3 regions of the Brevibacillus sp. MS2.2 genome follow, and region 1 is predicted to be linked to each of the others. Evidence: riboswitches for the same ligand, from Rfam matches in the RefSeq annotation. Region 1 holds a riboswitch; each other region holds the start of a gene.
The links. Region 1 has a riboswitch for S-adenosylmethionine ahead of HP568_RS09270 (aminotransferase class I/II-fold pyridoxal phosphate-dependent enzyme). Riboswitches for the same ligand answer to the same signal wherever they lie in the genome.

Region 1 (4,190 bases):
AAGGTAGTCATGAACGACGAGGGTAAGCAAGTTACACGCTACAATCTGAAAGAACTTGCCCAAAATGATCCAACCACACTGAACATGCTCTTGAAAAATCAAGCGGATCACTTGTACATCATTGTAGAAGAAATCAACTTGAATACGAAGCTCCAAACGTTTATGGAAGAAAACAAAGCGGAGTGGGAGCGTATCTACAACGAGTACTACAGCGATATTTGGCTGGAAGTGCGCCTGACAGACAACGATGAAGAAATTGTGAGCGTAAATGCCAAGACTGAAAATAACAAGGTGTACATAAAGGGGATTGTGACTTCCGATGTCACCAAGGTGGTTGTGAAAAAGCCGAATTCCGATATCATTGAAGTCGTTCCAACCGACGAGCACTCTTTCACAGTCAGCTTTGAAGCTCCTGATGCATCCTATGAGCCGTATGTAACCGTGAGTGCCTATGAAGGCAGCAAGCTGGTCGATAGCGAAAAGGTAAAGATCGTTCCAAAAGCAGAAGAAGATAAGGAAATGATCATCCATACGATGTCTGTATTGGATGCGAAGAAAAAGGAATTAAAAGTAAAAGGAATTGTCAAGCAGGGGGCAGACAAAGTAACTGTCACCTATAATGGCGTGAAAAAAGACGCAAGCGTGAAGAAGCTGTGGGATGGCGTAGGCAGCTTTACGGTTTCAGTGAAGGATGTACAAGCAGCAAAAGATCAAAAAGCCTTGATCGAGGTTTACGAGGATGGCAAGAAGGTTGATTCCGAATCCGTTCAGGTAGAAATTGTTAACGCTCCTGACAAGGATCAAGCGACCGAATATGCCATCAAGGCAACTGCTGTAAACAATCCTGCCGCCAAGTCCATCCAGGTGAAGGGGACAGTAAGCGGCTGGAATAAAAAGGACGATACTGAATTGTTTGTGATCGCTCCAGACGGTCAGAAAAAAGAAATTGAACCGAATGACAAAGGTGAGTTTTCTTTGACGTTGTCTTACAAGAATCGTTCCTTTAGCGCCAAATCGATTCAATTCGCATTGTATGAAGATGATAAGCTGGTTAAGAAAGCTGACGTTGCATTAAGCACAAAAGTCATTGTCGAGCCTGTGAAGCCAACAGACGAGGATGAAGACGACGATGATGACAAAAAGAAAAAAGAAAAAGGGAAGCAGAAAGATAAGCATCCCAATGGCAACGCGTATGGCTATTGGAAAAAGCACGACAAACATCATGATGACGATAATGACCAGGACGATGACGACGAAGATCATGACGACGACAGAGACTAGTCTCTAACGTTAAGGTCGCTGCTTGTAAGTCTCGACGTACTCCACCAATTGTCTGATGTAATCCCCTAGAATGGGGATTGATAGAAATTGCGTCAAGAGGGAACCGAGGAAAGCCAAAACGATAGCAGTACCAATCGTCAATCCCAGACCCCGGGCAAGACCTGCGAGGAAATTGATCCAGAGCAGCTTGCGTGGGGCTGTGTAATTTTGGATCACATCTGCTAGTCGAATATCTTCCAGGAACATTGCAATTTTATGCATCCGCTCATTTACCTTCCGAACTTCCTGAAGCTCTTCAAGAACTTGGTCAATTTGCTGCATGAGGCGGTCTGTAGGCGACAAGCTGTCCATCCCCTTCCATCATTCGGTATCGTTACCTACCAGTCTAGGGAAAAAGACAACCAGAATCAAGGTGGAGAGGAAACGTTTGCCTATCCGCTAGGCGAAGGGTAAAATGAACGTACAAAACGTTTGTTAGGAGGCTTTGAAATGGCTGAAACTGTTTCCCAATCTCTTTCCGAAGATTTATTCCAGCTCTTGCAAAAGGAGCGTTTTGTTACCTTGGGCACAGTAGATCATGAGTCAGGGGCACCATCGCTCAGCTCCTTGTCCTGGACGTATGCTGTCAGCGCCGATACGATTCGTTTTGCCGTGGATAATCGCTCACGTATTTTGGCTAATATTGCGAAGGAACCGCAAGTTGTCCTGCATTTAATCGGTGCCGGCTCATCTTTTGCCATTAATGGTCGTGCTACCGTCAAAACAGACCGACTGGAAGGTGTTCCGCTCAAGCTGGCCATGGCAGAAATCAAAATTGAGGCCGTTCGTGATATTATGTTTTATGGTTCCCGTATTTCCGTAGAACCACAATATGAAAAGACGTATGACAAAAACGCGGCAGCGAAGCTGGACAATCAAGTTATGACCGCCTTGAAAGATGCAAATTAACAGGTGGAAATAAATTGTTGACAAGAATCCTGCCGATCCATTAGTATTAGGTTCAATCGAATTGAATAGCAATCTTCTTATCCAGAGCGGCGGAGGGACTGGCCCGATGATGCCCGGCAACCAATCACCTGTATGTTAACAGGGAGATAATGGTGCTAATTCCTGCAGAGTTATCAAACTCTGAAAGATGAGAAGGATTTGCTTACGGTGACGTAAACAAAGCCTTCTTTCAGAGGAAAGAGGGCTTTTTTGATGCCCTCGTACACTATTGGAGGGAGAGAAACAGACATGAAATTGGAAACAAAGTTGATTCAGGCGGGAGTAGGCAGAGACGAAAAAACAGGGGCGGTGAGCTTTCCTGTTTACTATGCAACGGCTTATCGCCATCCTGCCTTGGGCCAGAGCACTGGATATGATTATACGCGCACAGCTAATCCTACTCGCACCATATTGGAGGAGACTATCGCTGAAGCGGAATCAGGGGATGCAGGATTCGCTTGCGCCTCAGGAATGGCTGCTGTTCATACTGTCATGGGCTTGTTTTCCCAAGGGGATCATCTGATCGTTTCACTCGATCTGTACGGGGGAACCTATCGATTGTTCGAGCAAGTGCTCTCTCGCTACGGTCTGACGTTTTCATACGTGGATTTGCGTGACATTGGTGCACTCAAAAATGCGCTTCTTCCAAATACAAAGGCTATCTTTGTTGAGACACCAACCAATCCACTCATGCAGATTACCGATATTCGAGCTGTAACGCAATTGGCGAAGCAGCACGGGCTCCTGACGATTGTAGACAACACATTCTTAACCCCGTATTGTCAACGCCCACTAGAGCTTGGCGCAGATATCGTCCTACATAGTGCAACCAAGTATTTGGCAGGACATAACGACGTGCTGGCTGGACTCATCGTCACAAAAGGGGAAGAGTTGTCGGAAAAAATCCGGTTTTTGCACAATTCAATCGGTGCTGTGCTCGGACCACAAGATTGTTGGCTGCTCGTTCGCGGGATGAAAACATTGGCTTTGCGGATGGAGCGCCATCAATCCAATGCCTTGATCGTAGCGGAAAAGCTGCGTGAGCATCCAGCAGTTGCGGAGGTGTTTTATCCAGGTTTGCCCGAGCATCCGGGGCATGAGATCCAGGTGAATCAAGCGACTGGGCATAGTGGGATGGTATCGTTCCGTGTACGTGATGCAGAGCAGGTGGGATTGTTCCTGCAAAATCTGCAAATCGTGTCCTTTGCCGAAAGTCTGGGTGGCGTCGAGTCATTGTGTACGTATCCGGCGACGCAGACTCACGCCGATATCCCGCAAGAAGTACGAGAGCATGTCGGTGTTTGTGATCGATTGTTGCGACTGTCGGTTGGCATCGAGCATCCAGATGATGTCGTAGCCGATTTGTTTCAGGCATTGAATGCTAGTTTGGTCGTAGGGGGGAGTGTACGATGAATTTTGCAACCAAGCTCCTCCACGGTTCGACTTGCATTGACCCGTTCACAGGTGCGTCGTCGGTTCCGATTTATCAGGCTTCCACGTTTCATCAGGCTGATATTGATCAGCCAGGTACATTTGATTATGCCAGATCAGGCAATCCGACCAGGCAGGCTTTGGAGGAAGCCATTGCGTCTCTGGAGGGAGGCGCACGCGGTTTCGCGTTCTCATCTGGCATGGCTGCCATTTCCAGCGTGTTCATGTTGTTTTCAGCTGGAGACCATGTTGTAGTGGCGGAGGATGTTTACGGTGGCACGTTTCGGTTTTTGACAAAGGTATTGTCAAGAATGGGCATCTCCGTTACGTTCGTGGATGCAACAGATACAGAAGCTGTTCGTGCGGCCATTACACCGGCAACGAAAGGGGTATACCTGGAGAGTCCCTCCAATCCCACCTTAAAGGTGACAGACATTGCAGCAGTTTCTCGTATCGCGAAGGATCACAACTTGCTCGTCATAGTCGATAAT
Region 2 (4,190 bases), on a different contig from region 1:
CTTACTGCCTGCACCTCTCCTCCGTACGTGCGAAAGGAGACGCGCAGCTGATCTACTTCCAACAATGGTTTCACGATGTACTCCTCCTCATTTCCTGATCCGCGGGTCCAGTGCGTCCTGCAAACCGTCCCCGAGTGCATTGCACGCGAACATGGTAAGCGAAATCATGAATCCCGGAAAAAACAGCCGCCACCACTGTCCGCTCAGCATAACAGCCAGCGCGTCGTTGGCCATGGTTCCCCAGCTAGCGGTTGGCGCCTGCACACCCAGCCCAAGAAAGCTGAGAAACGATTCGGCGAAAATCGCGTGCGGGATCGTAAAAGTCAGGTTGACGATGATGACGCCGATCGTATTTGGCAGCAGATGCTTGATGATGATTTTGGCATGCGAGGTACCCAGCTTTTCTGCGGCCAGTACAAACTCCTGACGCTTGATCTGCATGATTTGCCCTCTGACCAGGCGCGCCATGCCGACCCAGCCGGTTAGTGAAAGGGCAATAATGATCGTTGTGAGACCAGGCTCCAGAACCACCATCAGCAGGATTACCACTAGCAGATACGGAATGCTGTATAGAATTTCAGCTAACCGCATCAGGATGTTGTCCACACGGTCTCCCAGCTTGTTCCTCCCTGCCATGTAACCGGATATCCCGCCGATGATTACGCCGATCACTAGGTCAATGGCAGCTGCCGCCACACCAATAAACAAAGAGATTTGACCACCTACCCAGGTACGTGCCCACATGTCCCGACCCAAGTCATCCGTTCCAAACCAGTGCTCGCCCGACAGCGGAAGATTACCCTTCGTCAATGACTGTTCATGCGGGCTATGGGGTACGAGCATCGGTCCGATGATCGAGAGAGTCACCACTGTTGCGAGCAGGAAAAACCCGAGCATGGCCAGCTTGTTGTGGAATACTCGCTGCAATACCTCCTGCCAGTACCCAAGACTGGGACGTTCACGAATTCCTTCGGATAGTCGGTTTCGGTCTACTGGTCGAAACAGGGAGTCTAGTTGTGTTGCCTGATTGGCCATGTCGTTACTTCCCTCCACTCGTCAATCTGATGCGCGGGTCAATCACCCGATACAGCAGGTCGATGATGTACAAAGTAAAAATGAGCACAAAGCTGTAAAACACGGTTGTTCCCAAAATAACGGGGTAATCGCGGTTAAAAATGCTTTCCACGAAGTATTTGCCGAGCCCGGGAATGGCGAAAATCTTTTCTACCACAAAGGTTCCGGTCATCAGGTTGGCAAACAGTGGACCGATAAAGGTAAGAACCGGCAGCATGGCATTGCGCATCCCGTGTCTAATGACAATGGAAAAGGTGCCAAGCCCTTTCGCCTCCGCCGTGCTTATGTATTCCTGTTGCCAAACCTCAAGCATGCTGGCTCGTACGAAACGGGCGATAATGGCAAGCGGACCGATAGCGAGCGCAAGTGTTGGAAGAATCGAGTGTTCCCAGCTCCCCCACGCAGCAACAGGAAGAAGCTCCCATTTGACCGCCAAGTACTTAATCAACAGTGGCGCCAGAATAAAGCTGGGGACGGAGATCCCGATGATGGCTGCAAACATAGACAAGAAATCCAGCGTTCGATTGTGATAGAGTGCCGCTACGATTCCCAGTGTGATTCCACCTGCCAGCGCGACAATAAACGACTGGAGTCCCAGAACAGCCGAGGCGGGAAATCCCTCTGCTATCAAAGTGTTCACATCCCTCGTCTTGGACTGGATAGATGGCCCCAAGTCAAACTGTAGCAAACCTTTCAGATAGAGCAGGTACTGTACCGTGATTGGCTGATCCAGGTTGTACTCCGCCCGCATGTTCTTTACCACTTCTTCTGGAAGCATTTTGGCGTCAGACGCGAACGGGTCACCCGGAATCAGGTGCATGGTCACAAACGTCACCGTGACAATAATCCACAGCGTAGCAATCATGAGAAAGCCACGCTTGACCGCATAATGAAGCACATTGTTTCCTCCTTTGCATAATATAAAGTAAATAGATTGGAATACTACGAATTATAAATACAGAAAACCCCTCTCCGAAAAGAAGAGGGGTAATTGCACGGTTCCCACCTTCTCATCTCGCAGAATAACTCCGCAGGAATTAGCACCGTAAGGTCAATCAGACCAAGGTTGCCGGGTTTCATCGGGCCAGTCCCTCCACCACTCTCGATAAGAATGTTCTATGAAATTTTGTTTCATCGTAAAATTCTTTTTTATCTTATCATTTTACTCGGATATGTCAATGCTGTTCAATGACAATTGATTTTTCTTTATTTTATTTATGAAAAAAGTAAATCTTCACACACGTTTGAATAGGAGGATGTCAGCCCAAATCTTAATCGTGGTGGCTAGGATTAACAAGGCAAGAATCGTTTGGAGAATCCGTGTGTCCAAACGTTTGCTGACCATCGTACCGAGCGGCGCTGCCATGATACTGGCGATTACCATGATTACGGATGGCCACAGCAATATGTCCCCCGCCATCCCTTTCCCTACCGTCGAACCGATGGAAGAAAGAAAGGTAATGGCAAGAGATGAAGCTATTGTAACCCTTGTCGGAATCTTAAGGATGATCAACATGATGGGAACCAAAATAAAAGCGCCAGCTGCCCCGACAATTCCTGAGGCGCCTCCGACAATCAAAGCGGATAATACAGCTGTTGGTTTATGAAAGATAACCTCTGTCTGTTCTCGCTCGTCCATTCGCTTTTTTGGCAGGAACATCAAGATTACAGCAAGGGTGGCCAGGATGGCGTAAACGATATTGATGGCTTCTGCCGAAAGATATTTTCCTCCATATCCCCCAAGCAAGCTCCCGACAATAATTGAACTTCCCATGTACAGTACGAGTTGGTAATGAATAAGCTTATCTTTGCGCAGAGTCCAAACAGCAGCTAGGGTGGCAAAAAATACTTGGACTGCACTTATTCCGGATACCTCGTGAGCTGTGTAAGCAACGAATCCAAGCGCGGGCGGAATGTACAGAAGCATCGGATACTTGATGATGGAGCCCCCGATTCCGACGAGACCAGAGATAAATGATCCCGCGAAACCGATAACAAACAGTGTGATCACAAGGTCGATAGTCATACGCTCACCCTTTGCAACACCTCACTTCGTTTTATCCTCGTTCTACAACTGCCAAGCCGTCTATTTGCCATTTCAAGATTCCGCCGCTCAAATTCATGACATCCTTGAAACCATTTGCCTGAAGAATGCTTGCTCCAATAGCGGATCTGGCACCGGAACGGCACTGTACGAGAAGCGGCTTATCGTGAGGAATTTCCTCCAGCCGCATAGCGAGCGTACCGAGCATGATGTGCTGTGCATCTGGAATGTGCCCTTCCTTCCACTCAGCCAGATTACGTACATCTACTACGTGAACCTCTCCCTTTTTCACTTGTTCGGCAATCTCCAACGGTGTTACCTCTTTGATTGTCTCGAGTGAAGACACTTCACTTTCCAGTAGCTTGCCGCTGTCGATAAAACCTGTGACATGATCAATCCCTACGGAATGCAAGGCTTGCAAAATCTCATCCAGCTCATCTGGGATGGCCAGGATATGAACCGGGCGATCGTAATCGACGATCCAGCCCGCCCAGTTGGCAAATGACTTGTTATAAGGAATGTGAAGTGTTCCCGCCAAATGCCCGTTCGCAAAATTCTGGAAAGGACGTGTATCGACAATCTGTCCGTTTTCCAGCGTTTCCTTTACCGCTTCAAGCGAGTTGAACTCTTGAACAACAGGGAGTTCGTTGAGCAAGGCAGGGCCTTCCTTATTCACGCGTTTCATTACTGCAAAATACGTTGGTGGTTCTGGTTGTCCATCCAGGAGTGCCTGAACGAATTCCTCTTCATTAGAGTGTAACATCGCCCAGTTAAAGAGCTTTTCATAACCAACGGTAGAAGACGGCACGGCCCCCAGTGCTTTCCCGCAAGCACTTCCTGCGCCATGCGCTGGCCATACCTGCATGTAATCCGGCAGTTGCTTGAATTTTTGGAGGGACTGGAACATGGCTCTTGCACCTGATTCGGACGTACCCTTTATTCCCGCCGCTTTTTCGAGCAAGTCCGGTCTGCCGATATCGCCGACAAAGACGAAATCCCCCGTGAAGATCCCGATGGGCCGATCTGCATTCCCTCCAAGGTCTGTCAAAAGGAAGGAGATGCTCTCTGGTGT
Region 3 (4,190 bases), on a different contig from region 1:
GATCGTAGGTAGCGGCAGCGATTCCCAAGGCAGCTTCGAATAAAGGAGAATACGAGATCTCAACCCGATAGGTCGTTCGTTCACTGCCAATGTTCAAAATTTTCATGTGATCATCCTTCCAAAATTTGTACATAATTATGTATTTTATAAATAACGAATTTGAAATTCAATATTTTTCGAATGAAAATAGAAAAAGAAAAGAAGAATCACAAATCTCTATCCAAAGAGATCATGGTTCTTCCTTCTTCTAAAAGTATGGTTAACCTACCGTAGATAATTGAAACGCACGCTGCAGTGCTTGCTCCAGATCAGAGAGGATATCGTCGATCGATTCTGTGCCGACTGAGAGGCGAATAAGTCCCGGAGTCACTCCGGCTGCTGCTTGCTCTTCTTCCGTCATCTGCTGATGCGTTGTGCTAGCTGGATGAATGATGAGTGACTTGGAGTCCCCGACATTTGCGAGATGGGAGAACAGCTTCACTGATTCGATCAATGTTTTTCCTGCCTCAACGCCACCACGAATTCCAAAGGTCAGGATCGCGCCAGCACCTTTTGGCAAATATTTTTGTGCCAATTCATGCTGGGAGTCAGACTCCAGCCCCGGATAACTCACCCACTCTACGGCAGAGTGATTGGCGAGGAATTGGGCTACTGCCAGGGCGTTCTGGCTATGTCGCTCGATGCGCAGATGCAGGGTTTCTAATCCTTGCAGGAACAAGAAGGAATTGATCGGGGCGACTGCCGCTCCGATATCGCGCTGGAGCTGGACGCGCGCCTTGATAATATAGGCGAGTGGACCGACTGCCTCTGTATAGACAACTCCATGGTAGCTTGGGTCAGGTGTAGTCAGACCTGGGAATTTTCCGTTGTTCCAGTCGAATTTTCCAGAGTCTATGATGATACCGCCAATTGCTGTTCCGTGTCCGCCGATGAATTTGGTGGTGGAGTGCACGACAATATCGGCCCCGTGCTCAAAAGGACGGCATAAAATTGGAGTCGCGAAGGTGTTGTCCACGATCAAAGGTACGCCATTTTCGTGGGCAATATGGGCGATGGCCTCGATATCAGCGACATCAATGCGCGGATTGCCAATCGTCTCGCAAAACACGGCTTTTGTCTTTTCATTGATATAGGTACGGAAATTTTCCGGATTGGATTGATCAGCAAAATGAACCTTGATACCGAGGCGGGGAAGAGTGTGGGCGAACAGATTGTAGGTACCGCCGTAGAGGCTGCTGGAAGCGACGATCTCGTCTCCTGCATGCGCAATATTTAAGATGGCGAATGTAATAGCAGCCTGCCCGGATGCAGTCGCGAGTGCACCAACTCCGCCTTCGAGCAGGGCAACACGCTTTTCAAACACATCCTGGGTCGGATTCATGATACGTGTATAGATGTTCCCAAACTCTTTTAAGCCAAACAGATTGGCTGCATGCTCCGTATCACGGAAAACATAGGAGGTCGTCTGATAGATCGGAACAGCACGTGAGCCTGTTACAGGGTCAACCTCCTGCCCACCGTGGACCGCAAGTGTTTCTGGCTTCCATTGTTGTTGATCGGACATGTCCATCTCTCCTTTTACTATGGGAAATCGGCTAATAAAAAACGGAGCATTCTCCTGAGAAGAAGAAGGCTCCGATCATGCACGGGCTTGTGTTCATCTCTCAGAATCACTGGATTCTGCAGGAATTAGCACCATGCAGCTAGTCTGCTGGTTGCCGGGTTTCGTAGGGCCTGTCCCTCCACCGCTCTTGATGAGAAAAGTTGTTGTCGTAATTGTATGAAAATAAAACCTCGCTGTCAACGCATAATCGTAAGTTATCAGGGAGGTTTTTGTGTATATGTGTATGGAAGGCTTTCACTCATGCCATTAATTTGTAACGCTTTTGCCTCAAGCTGTTCACATCCCGTGATGCTACTGCCGCAGTGAAATAGGAGATAATGGTAGAAAATAGGGAGCATGGATGCATAGTGAAGCCAAGTGCTCTTCGCGTTAGAAAAGTAAAAAAGCGTGTGATATCATGGAGGTGGTTACAACTGATCTGATCGTACATATAGGAGGATAAATAGCGATGAGCCATGGAGTAAAGGAAATGACACCACAAGAGCTGTTGGAAAAGCTGGAAGCCAAAGAGGAACTGCAAGTCATTGATGTACGTGAAGTCGATGAGTGGAATGCAGGTCACATTAAAGAGGCAAAGCTGATCCCACTCGGCTTTTTGCCGCACCGTATCGATGAGCTGGATAAGAACATTCCGATTGTGATGGTTTGCCGTAGTGGTGCCAGAAGCCATAATGCTACAGCGTATTTGAGTGAACAAGGATATGACGTGGCGAATATGGTTGGCGGCATGCTCGCATGGCCAGGTGAAGTGGAACAGTAAGAAGAGATAGAAACAGTGTGAATGCCTCCCGTGTGTAAACAGGAGGCATCTCGCATGGGACAAGCAGGGAGGAAGCAACCCGTGAGTGAAGGAACACAATTGCAGCAGGAATCTGCGATAAAAAAACATTGGTTTCCTGTGTTAGCTGGTATTATCCTTTTGGCTATCGTCGGAGTATTTGGTTATAAGTACATGACAGAAGAGAAGATCGAAGTGTTGAAGCCCATCGCGGACTTCACCTTGGACAACAGTGACGGAACAACCTATACGTTTAATCAAAGTGCTGGCAAGGTACGGCTGGTGGAGTTTATGTTTACCAAGTGCCCGGATATTTGTCCGGCGACTACGTACAACATGGCCAAGCTGCAAGATCAGTTGAAGGAAAAGGGACTGTTCGGAGACAAAGTAGAATTTATCTCTATCTCCTTTGACCCTGATAATGATACGCCGGAAGTCTTGCAGGAGTATGCAGCCAAGTTCAAGGCAGATCAGAGTGGCTGGAAGTTCCTGCGCGGGGACGCTCAGGCTGTAGAAAAAGTGACGAAGGACTTTGGTCTGATGGTCATGAAGCAGCCAGATGGATCTTATGCTCATACGGCTCGCATGTTCCTTGTTGATGGAGATGGAAACATGCGCCGCGCGTACGGGATGGCAGCCGACATGGATATGGAAGTCATGATGAAAGAGATGGAACAGCTCGCTGACTAGTGAGTCTCCTCATAGGAGATGTTTACGACATCTTCTGTCTGATTCACGAATTCAATATGAATGAGTAACGCCCACCTGCGATTGCCTTCTTGAAGCAAGAGCTTAAACGTCTCTTCCGACGTGGTGGGCGTTTTTGGTTTTCGTCCGACATGCAGGTAGTCCACAATTTGAGCGTTTGGATATCGCTTCATCGTTTCCTGCATCGCGAGCCTGCCCCATTTTGCATAGGGAGGCTGGGCATAGGCAGGGAACGGCTGAAAGAGGAGCAGGAAAAGTAAGGTGGAGAGAAGGGGCATCATGTTCCGATGGCGAAATAAGCGACGAGCGGTTTGCACTTGCTGATCCCTCTCCTTTTTGAAATGGTTTTCCATGTATTTTGAAGACTTTTCGGAATATCATTCGTAGAAAATAATGACAATGAAGTGCGGGAGGTTTTCGATGCATTACTTGCTCATCCCCTTATTTGGCGTTCCTGTTTTGGTGGGGGTTCTTGCCGCCATTTTCCAAAAGCCTCCTTTTTGGAAAAAATGGGGACTCACGATTGCTTCAGCCGTATTGATTTACGGAGGCTGCTTCGCCGCGAATGTACATTGGCAAATGAAGTATGGTATTCCGGTGTTACCCACGGAGTCCGACTTGGAGTTATTTTTATACTTTTGTATCCTGTTGGTGTTTGTTTGTATCCTGATGTATATTGTCTTTTTGATCACGATGAGAAAACAGTTTTGGAAAATGAACCTCGTTTTTTTATGCACAGCCTTTGGTATGTTTAGCTTTTTTGCTGCTGCCTTTTTAGGGATGGGCCCCTTTTTGAAAAAAGCGGAGTACGTCACCGTCGTACAAAAAGCAAAAGACCGGTGGAAAGAGGCAAAGATGGACAACGAGAAGCCTATTGATCTCGCCCTCGTATACAGCAGACAAGACTGTACCAAAAATTGTGCCGGGTATCCGTATACAAGTCTGATCCTGGTACGGAATCAATCAGATCAGCCGTTGGAGATTGATTTGAAACTGCGAGTACAAAACAAAAGCGGCACCGTATTAAAAGAAGTCGAAGCCGTACCACTAAAACTCTCTTCAGGAGAAATTACGGAGGTA

Region 2: linked by a shared signal. The riboswitch ahead of HP568_RS19495 (ABC transporter permease) and the one ahead of HP568_RS09270 (aminotransferase class I/II-fold pyridoxal phosphate-dependent enzyme) in region 1 are both predicted to bind S-adenosylmethionine.
Region 3: linked by a shared signal. The riboswitch ahead of HP568_RS12735 (homocysteine synthase) and the one ahead of HP568_RS09270 (aminotransferase class I/II-fold pyridoxal phosphate-dependent enzyme) in region 1 are both predicted to bind S-adenosylmethionine.

What each region holds. Positions count from the first base shown of each region.
Region 1 covers NZ_JABSUZ010000008.1:34,726-38,915, reverse strand. The annotation lists gene HP568_RS09285 (hypothetical protein) at 1-1,281, shown strand, start outside; gene HP568_RS09280 (DUF5665 domain-containing protein) at 1,291-1,602, opposite strand; gene HP568_RS09275 (pyridoxamine 5'-phosphate oxidase family protein) at 1,771-2,229, shown strand; SAM riboswitch class I at 2,304-2,423, shown strand; gene HP568_RS09270 (aminotransferase class I/II-fold pyridoxal phosphate-dependent enzyme) at 2,518-3,681, shown strand; gene HP568_RS09265 (trans-sulfuration enzyme family protein) at 3,678-4,190, shown strand, end outside.
Region 2 covers NZ_JABSUZ010000023.1:3,482-7,671, reverse strand. The annotation lists gene HP568_RS19505 (ABC transporter ATP-binding protein) at 1-74, opposite strand, end outside; gene HP568_RS19500 (ABC transporter permease) at 88-1,035, opposite strand; gene HP568_RS19495 (ABC transporter permease) at 1,040-1,972, opposite strand; SAM riboswitch class I at 2,082-2,186, opposite strand; gene HP568_RS19490 (sulfite exporter TauE/SafE family protein) at 2,309-3,100, opposite strand; gene HP568_RS19485 (MBL fold metallo-hydrolase) at 3,132-4,190, opposite strand, start outside.
Region 3 covers NZ_JABSUZ010000011.1:99,394-103,583, forward strand. The annotation lists gene HP568_RS12730 (ArsR/SmtB family transcription factor) at 1-106, opposite strand, end outside; gene HP568_RS12735 (homocysteine synthase) at 260-1,564, opposite strand; SAM riboswitch class I at 1,655-1,761, opposite strand; gene HP568_RS12740 (rhodanese-like domain-containing protein) at 2,073-2,384, shown strand; gene HP568_RS12745 (SCO family protein) at 2,466-3,092, shown strand; gene HP568_RS12750 (YqzG/YhdC family protein) at 3,089-3,463, opposite strand; gene HP568_RS12755 (hypothetical protein) at 3,531-4,190, shown strand, end outside.